DNA from 2 places in the Arthrobacter sp. KUASC02 genome. Region 2 is predicted to be linked to the other one. Evidence: riboswitches for the same ligand, from Rfam matches in the RefSeq annotation. Region 2 holds a riboswitch; the other holds the start of a gene.

Region 1 (3,615 bases), 2.9 Mb from region 2:
CCCGTTCAATGAGCGGGCCCAGGTTGAGCGCCTCGAGGGTCTGGTAGGCCCGGAGGTAGGGCGAGACGTAAACGCACACCTGCTGCCCGTCCAGCTCCCGGCGGATCTGCTCGCCGGCGGCCTGCGCCTGTGCCACGCCGAGTTCCGTGAGCGGTATCCGGTAATCCGGCACCCTGTTGTAGATGGAGGTGTCGGCGTTGGCGGCGGACTGGCCGTGCCGGATCATGATGATTTTGTCGGGCGCGCTCATAAATTCCTAGCATAGGCCCCGGGCCGCAGGGCTTCAGGGAGGCGGCGGACAGGAAAGAACCAGCAAGTGCAGGCAAGATAGGAACATGCTGGTTCCCTCCCGCCGTCGTCTGCGGATCGAAGTCTGGATTGTCCTGGGTCTGTCGCTGGGGCAGTCCGCCGTGTATTCGGTGGTGCAGCTGCTCGACAAGCTGACGCGGGCGCCCCTGGCGGAAGGTACGTCCACCCTCAACCGCTCGCAGAGCAGCCGCGAATACTTCGACCTGACCTACCAGTTGCTGGACATTATGTTCGCCCTGGTTCCGGTGGTCCTGGTCATCTATTTCCTCACCGAACACCGGGGGGCGGGGGAGTCCGGCGCTTCGGCGTTCCGCAAACTCGGCTTCAACTTCGTCCGACCGGGGAAGGACCTGTTGCAGGGGCTGGGCCTGGCAGCGCTGATCGGCATCCCGTCCCTGGGGCTGTACGCGGCCGGCCGGGCCCTGGGCATCACCACCGCCATCATCCCCAGCGCGCTGGATGCGTACTGGTGGACCATTCCCGTGCTGATCCTCTCCGCAGTGCGGCACGGGATCGTCGAGGAAGTCATTGTGGTGGGCTACCTGCTGGACCGGCTCGGGAAGTTCGGCTGGAGCATGCCGCTGGCCATCTTCGCCAGTTCCATGCTCCGCGGCAGCTACCACCTCTACCAGGGATTCGGCCCGTTCATCGGCAACGCTGTGATGGGCGTCGTGTTTGCCTGGATCTACACGAAGACCCGCCGCGTGATGCCGCTGGTGATCGCCCATGCGCTGCTGGACATCGTTGCGTTCGTCGGTTTCAGCCTGTTCGGCAAGGCGATCGGGCTGGGTTAGGCGATCGGGCCGGGTTAAAAGGATTCGGCCGCTATCGGTGGGTGGCGTCGTTGGCACCCGCTGATAGCGGCCGAAGATCGGGGGCAGCAGGCTGCCGGGTGGTCCCTTGGGGGACCACCTTGTGGAACAGGGTCAGATGGTTACTGCCCCGGAGGCGGTCTCGAAGGTGACTGAGAGGATTCCGGGCGTTCCCTTCGGGGCGACCCATTCAACGGCCACATCCTCCAGGGGCTTCTCCACCGGTTGGCCGAGCCATTCCGTGACGCGTTCGGCAGAGCCGGCGATGGTGAGGCTGGACATCTTAACGTTGCTCGGGTAGGCGTTGGACGGGTGAAGTTCCGGGTCGCCTTCCCACTTGAGCATGTACGGAACCTGCGGGTCTGCAATGAGGCCCAGGATGCCGATCTGCTTCCAGACGAGTTCGCGGCCGTCGGGGAACTTGCGGTTGCCGTTGACAGCCGAGCGGCCGAGGCGTTCTTCGAACGGTGCCAGGTCGTCCACTTCGACGCACCAGCCCATCCAGCCGCCGCCGGCTGCGGAGCGTGCCCGGACAGCCTGCCCGAACGGAGCCTTGTCGGAGGCCGGGTGGTCCAGGACCTCCACCACCTCCAGATACTTGTGCCCGGCGAGCGGGATAATCATGTTGCGGGTGCCAAAACGGGGGTGTACCCCGCCCTTCACGGCTTCGACGCCGAGGGCGGTTGCAATACGTTCGGTGGTGGCAGCCAAGCCATCTTGTTCACAGGCGTAAGAGACGTGATCCATGCGCATGCCCTCATCTTGGCACTTTGTGATGGAGCTCTCAGCTAAGGGTGGCCTAACCAAGATGGGATGTCATCGTTGACCCGCACAAGGCCCGTGAAATCACGCCGCTGACGTCCTTCGTCACAAAGCTGTTCACAGGCGATCCGCCCTTCCTAGACTGGGCCCAGGTCATGAGCGCCAGCATCGAGCCCCGGCTTGCTGGCCGGCAACCCTCGTTCCGCGGTGGGGTGCCCCGGGTGAAGACCTGGCCTGCCGGCAACCGCCGGGCGGCAAGCGCGGCACCAGTCCTGCCAGGGCATGTCCAGTACGGCATGTCCGGCACGGCCGAGGTGCCCTTCCTTAGAAGGAGCTCCCAGATGTCCAACGCATGGTCATTCGAAACCCGCCAGATCCACGCCGGCCAGGTGCCGGACAGCGCCACCGGTGCCCGGGCACTGCCCATCTACCAGACGACGTCGTTCGTGTTCCCGAGCGCCGAAAGCGCCGCCAACCGCTTCGCGCTGGCCGAGCTGGCGCCCATTTACACCCGCATCGGCAACCCCACCCAGGATGCGGTGGAACAGCGCGTTGCCAGCCTGGAAGGTGGCCTGGCGGCGCTGCTGCTCAGCTCGGGCCAGGCTGCCGAAACCTTCGCCATCCTTAACGTGGCCGAAGTCGGCGACCATGTGGTGGCCAGCCCCAGCCTCTACGGCGGAACCTATAACCTGCTGGCCCACACCCTGAAGAAGTTCGGCATCTCCGTGACGTTCGTCGAGGATCCGGACAACCTCCAGCAGTGGAAGGATGCCGTCCGGCCGAACACCAAGCTCTTCTTCGCCGAGGTGGTCTCCAATCCGCGCCAGGATGTCCTGGACATCGAAGGCGTGTCCCGCGTTGCCCACGAGGCCGGCGTCCCGCTGATCGTGGACAACACCTTGTCCACGCCGTATCTCATCCGGCCGCTGGAATGGGGTGCCGACATCGTGGTGCACTCGGCCACGAAGTACCTCGGCGGGCACGGCAGTGCCATCGCCGGAGTGATCGTCGACTCCGGCAACTTCGACTTCGGAAAGGACCCGGAGAAGTTCCCGGGCTTCAACACGCCGGACCCCACCTACAACGGCCTTGTCTACGCCCGCGACCTCGGGGCGGGCGGTGCCCTGGGCGCGAACCTTTCCTACATCCTCAAGGCCCGCGTCCAGTTGCTGCGCGACCTCGGTTCGGCGGTATCCCCGTTCAACGCCTTCCTCATCGCCCAGGGGCTGGAAACCCTGAGCCTGCGCGTGGAGCGGCATGTTGCCAACGCGGTGACCGTCGCCGAGTGGCTGGAGTCCAGGGACGACGTCGAATCCGTCGCCTATGCGGGCCTGCCGTCCAGCCCCTGGTACGAGCGCGGCCGCAAGTACGGACCCAAGGGCACCGGTGCGATCGTGTCCTTCAACATCGCCGGCGGGGCCGAGGCGGGCAAGCGATTCGTGGACGCCCTGGAGTTGCACTCCCACGTGGCAAACATCGGCGACGTGCGCTCCCTGGTCATCCATCCGGCGTCGACCACGCACAGTCAGTTGACGGCGGAGCAGCACGCCGTTGCCGGCGTGACCCCCGGCCTGGTCCGCCTCTCGGTGGGGCTGGAGCACATCGACGACATCATCGCCGACCTGGATGCCGGTTTCCGCGCCGCCAAAGGCGACTGAGCACTATGACTCCCGGCGTCCACGACGCCGGGAGTCATATTGATGTCACATTCTTGGCCATTGCGGCGACGCAT
Region 2 (3,615 bases):
GGTTCCGGCGGAAGCCGCCGTCGCCATAGCTTGTCCGGAGCAGCCCGCGGCGCCGCAGCACGGGCGCCAGGCGGTCCAGCACCCCGTGGACGGTGGCCGGGTCCACGAAGCCGGAGAACAGGAACCCGTCCCCGCCCACCTGGGCCCCGGTCTCCTCGAGGTAGTCGGCAATGTCCTCGGCTGTGCCGATGATGCTGTCCCCGGCGCCGCCGCTGCGGGCCTGCAGGAGCTGGCGCAGTGTGGAGCCCGGCGGACCGGCTTTGGCGAAGTGGTCCAGGGTGCCCTGGTTGCTGTTGGTGGTCAGTTCAGGGAGCGGGGCGTCAAGGTCGAACTTTTTGAAGTCGATGACGGAGAGATACGAGATGGAGTTCAACTGGCTGTCGATGTCGCGCTGCGTGAGTTGGCGCCGCTCCTCCCGGAGCTCGTCCGCTTCTGCCCGGGAGCCGACCACGGTGGGCTTGAGGACGAACAGCACCTTGACGTCGTCGGGGTTCCGCCCTGCCGCGGCTGCCTCGGCCCGGATCGAGTCCCGGTAGGCCTTCATGCCGTCCGCACCCCTGGCCAGGGCGATGGCGACGTCCGTGTTGGCACCCGCGAACGCCTTGCCCCGCGGGGATGCCCCGGCCTGCACCAGGACCGGCTCCTCGGGCAGCGGCGCCGTGTTCAGCGGCCCCCGGACTTTGAAGAACTCGCCGTCGTGGTTGATCGGGTGGACCTTCGTGTGGTCCGCGAAGATGCCGGCCTCCGCGTCCTCCACGATCGCGTCCGGCTCCCAGCTGCGCCAGAGCTTGCGCACCACGTCCACGAATTCCTCCGCCTTCTCGTAGCGGAGATCGTGCTCAATCTGCTGGTCCAGGCCGTAGTTCTGCGCGGCAAGGTCGCTGCCGGAGGTCACCACATTCCAGCCCACCTGGCCGTTGGAGAAGTGCTGCAGGGTAGCCAGCAGCCGTGCCGCGGTGAACGGCGGGTAGAAGGACGCACTCACCGTGGGAACAATGCCCAGGTGCTCGGTGGCGGAGAGCAGGTACGGAACCAGGGCCAGCGGATCGTGTTTGGGAGCGAAGGACGCCTGGGCCAAGGACACTTCGGCGCTGCCGCCGTAGGTGTCCGGCACGGTGAGGGAGTCCTCGATGATGAACAGGTCCAGCCCGGCCCGCTCAAATTCGCGCACGGCTTGCTGGTACAGGGCGGGTTTTTTCCAGTCGTACCCGATGCCGTAGCCGGGCGTGCCCCAGCCCTGGACGCCGAAGCCGTGACCCACAAACCAACCGAAGTGCAGCATGGGACTGACTGTATTCCCGTTCGATCCATTCACGGCTGCCTGATTTCATCCGGCGTTACAGCGGTTCATCTCCCGTCATTATCCTCCCGGCAGGTTCTTTTGTAACGGCAATATGGGGTCACGTACGGGTCACCGGAAACGCGGGGGCAGTGCCGCGTTCTGCCATGTCCCGTTACGGAAGATGACGACGACGGCGGTGCGGGCCGCCGTCGTAAGTGTTACGTTTTTGGGGAGTAATGAGAACCGGTGCCAAGCCCTGACTGGCCGGTCGGCAACCCTCCTTCCACGGCGGGGTGCCTCAGGTGAATACTCGGCATATCGACCCATTCGAGCTGCAAGCGTGAGAGAAGGAGATCCGTCGTGTCTGACGCACCCGCCCCACTGGCCACCGAACCGGCCGCCGCCGGCCAGGACCAACCGGCCCAGGACCTGCCCCAGGAAAAGCTGGCCTACCGGCTGATCACCGGCCCCGACGACCGCTCGTTCTGCGAGCGCATCTCCGCGGCCCTGGCCGATGGCTATGTTTTGCACGGGAGCCCGGCAGCCACGTTCAACGGCACCAGCGTGATCGTGGCGCAGGCCGTGGTGCTGCCCGCAGCCATCGCCAGCTCGGACGCCGCTGTGGCAACGGCGGTGGACGAACTTGAGTTCGACCTCGACTTCCCCGGCGAAGGTTTCGAGGGCCACGCATGAGCTACGCCGGAGACCTGACCCCGCAGGACGCCTGGGCCAAACTGGAACAGGGCGCGGTACTGGTGGATGTCCGCACCGAAGGCGAATGGGCCCACATCGGCATCCCGGACACAAAAGCCACCGAAAACGATCCCCTCTTCATCCAGTGGACGTTCCCCGGCGGCATCCCCAACCCGGAATTCATTCAGCAGCTGAAGCAGCAGGCACCGGAGGACACCGGCGTCGAACTGGTGTTCCTCTGCCGATCAGGCGTCCGCTCGATCGCCGCCGCAATCGCCGCCACGCAGGCCGGCTTCACCGCCTACAACGTCCTCGAAGGCTTTGAAGGCGAACCGGACCGTTACGGCGAGCGCACCGTCAACGGCTGGAAAAACCGCGGACTGCCCACCAACCTCGGAAAGAACTAAGTGACTTTCAATCCCGACGCCGCCGGCTGGAGCCCCGACACCCAGGCTGTCCGCGGCGGCCTTGACCGCACCAACTTCCAGGAGACGGCCGAGCCGATCTTCCTCAACTCCGGCTTCGTGTATGAATCCGCAGCAGCCGCCGAACGCGCCTTCACCGGCGAAGACGAACGGTTCGTGTACTCGCGCTACGGCAACCCGTCCGTGGCCACGTTCCAGGAGCGGCTCCGGCTGCTCGAGGGCACCGAGGCGTGCTTTGCGACGGCGTCCGGCATGTCCGCCGTCTTCACGGCCCTCGGTGCGCTGCTGGCCGCGGGCGACCGCGTGGTGGCTGCCCGGTCGCTGTTCGGCTCCTGCTTTGTGATCCTGAACGAAATCCTGCCGCGCTGGGGCGTGGAAACGGTGTTCGTGGACGGTCCGGACCTGGAGCAGTGGCGGGCCGCCTTGGCCGAACCGACGACGGCGGTCTTCTTCGAGTCGCCGTCCAACCCCATGCAGGAGATCGTGGACATCGCCGCGGTCAGCGAACTGGCCCACGCGGCCGGGGCAACGGTCGTCGTCGACAACGTCTTTGCCACTCCCCTGCTGCAGCGCTGCGGCGAGCTCGGCGCAGACGTGATTGTGTACTCCGGCACCAAGCACATTGACGGCCAGGGACGGGTGCTGGGCGGCGCCATCCTGGGCACCAAGGAGTTCATCGACGGCCCGGTCAAACAGCTCATGCGCCACACCGGGCCTGCGCTGTCCGCCTTCAACGCCTGGGTACTGACCAAGGGCCTGGAGACCATGGCGCTGCGCGTCAACCATTCCTCCGCCTCGGCGCTCCGCCTGGCCGAATGGCTCGAGGAGCAGCCGGCTGTCAGCTGGGTCAAGTACCCGCTGCTGAAGTCGCACCCGCAGTACGAGCTCGCCGCCAAGCAGATGAAGGCCGGCGGCACCGTACTCACGCTGGAGCTCTCGCCGTCGGCGGGCCGCACGGCGAAAGAGGCAGCTTTTGCACTGCTGGACGCGCTGCGGATCATCGACATCTCCAACAACCTTGGCGATGCCAAATCGCTCATCACCCACCCGGCCACCACGACGCACCGCGCCATGGGTCCGGAAGGGCGCGCAGCCATCGGGCTGAGCGACGGCGTGGTCCGGCTGTCGGTTGGGCTCGAGGATGTCGACGACCTCATCCGCGACCTGGAGCAGGCGCTCAAGCAGATCTGACCGGCAGAGGTACAACCAGCGCGA

What was found. Region 2 has a riboswitch for S-adenosylmethionine ahead of AC6JAC_RS01720 (DUF1737 domain-containing protein). Riboswitches for the same ligand answer to the same signal wherever they lie in the genome.
Region 1: it holds a riboswitch for S-adenosylmethionine, as region 2 does, so the genes downstream of both, AC6JAC_RS15240 (bifunctional o-acetylhomoserine/o-acetylserine sulfhydrylase) here and AC6JAC_RS01720 (DUF1737 domain-containing protein) in region 2, are expected to answer to the same signal.

Annotation. Positions count from the first base shown of each region.
Region 1 is NZ_AP046053.1:3,278,414-3,282,028, reverse strand. Features, by position in the region: gene AC6JAC_RS15255 (histidine phosphatase family protein) at 1-250, opposite strand, end outside; gene AC6JAC_RS15250 (CPBP family intramembrane glutamic endopeptidase) at 336-1,103, shown strand; gene AC6JAC_RS15245 (VOC family protein) at 1,236-1,874, opposite strand; SAM riboswitch class IV at 2,035-2,150, shown strand; gene AC6JAC_RS15240 (bifunctional o-acetylhomoserine/o-acetylserine sulfhydrylase) at 2,225-3,541, shown strand.
Region 2 is NZ_AP046053.1:384,174-387,788, reverse strand. Features, by position in the region: gene AC6JAC_RS01725 (NtaA/DmoA family FMN-dependent monooxygenase) at 1-1,282, opposite strand, end outside; SAM riboswitch class IV at 1,515-1,629, shown strand; gene AC6JAC_RS01720 (DUF1737 domain-containing protein) at 1,664-1,975, shown strand; gene AC6JAC_RS01715 (rhodanese-like domain-containing protein) at 1,972-2,382, shown strand; gene AC6JAC_RS01710 (O-succinylhomoserine sulfhydrylase) at 2,383-3,591, shown strand.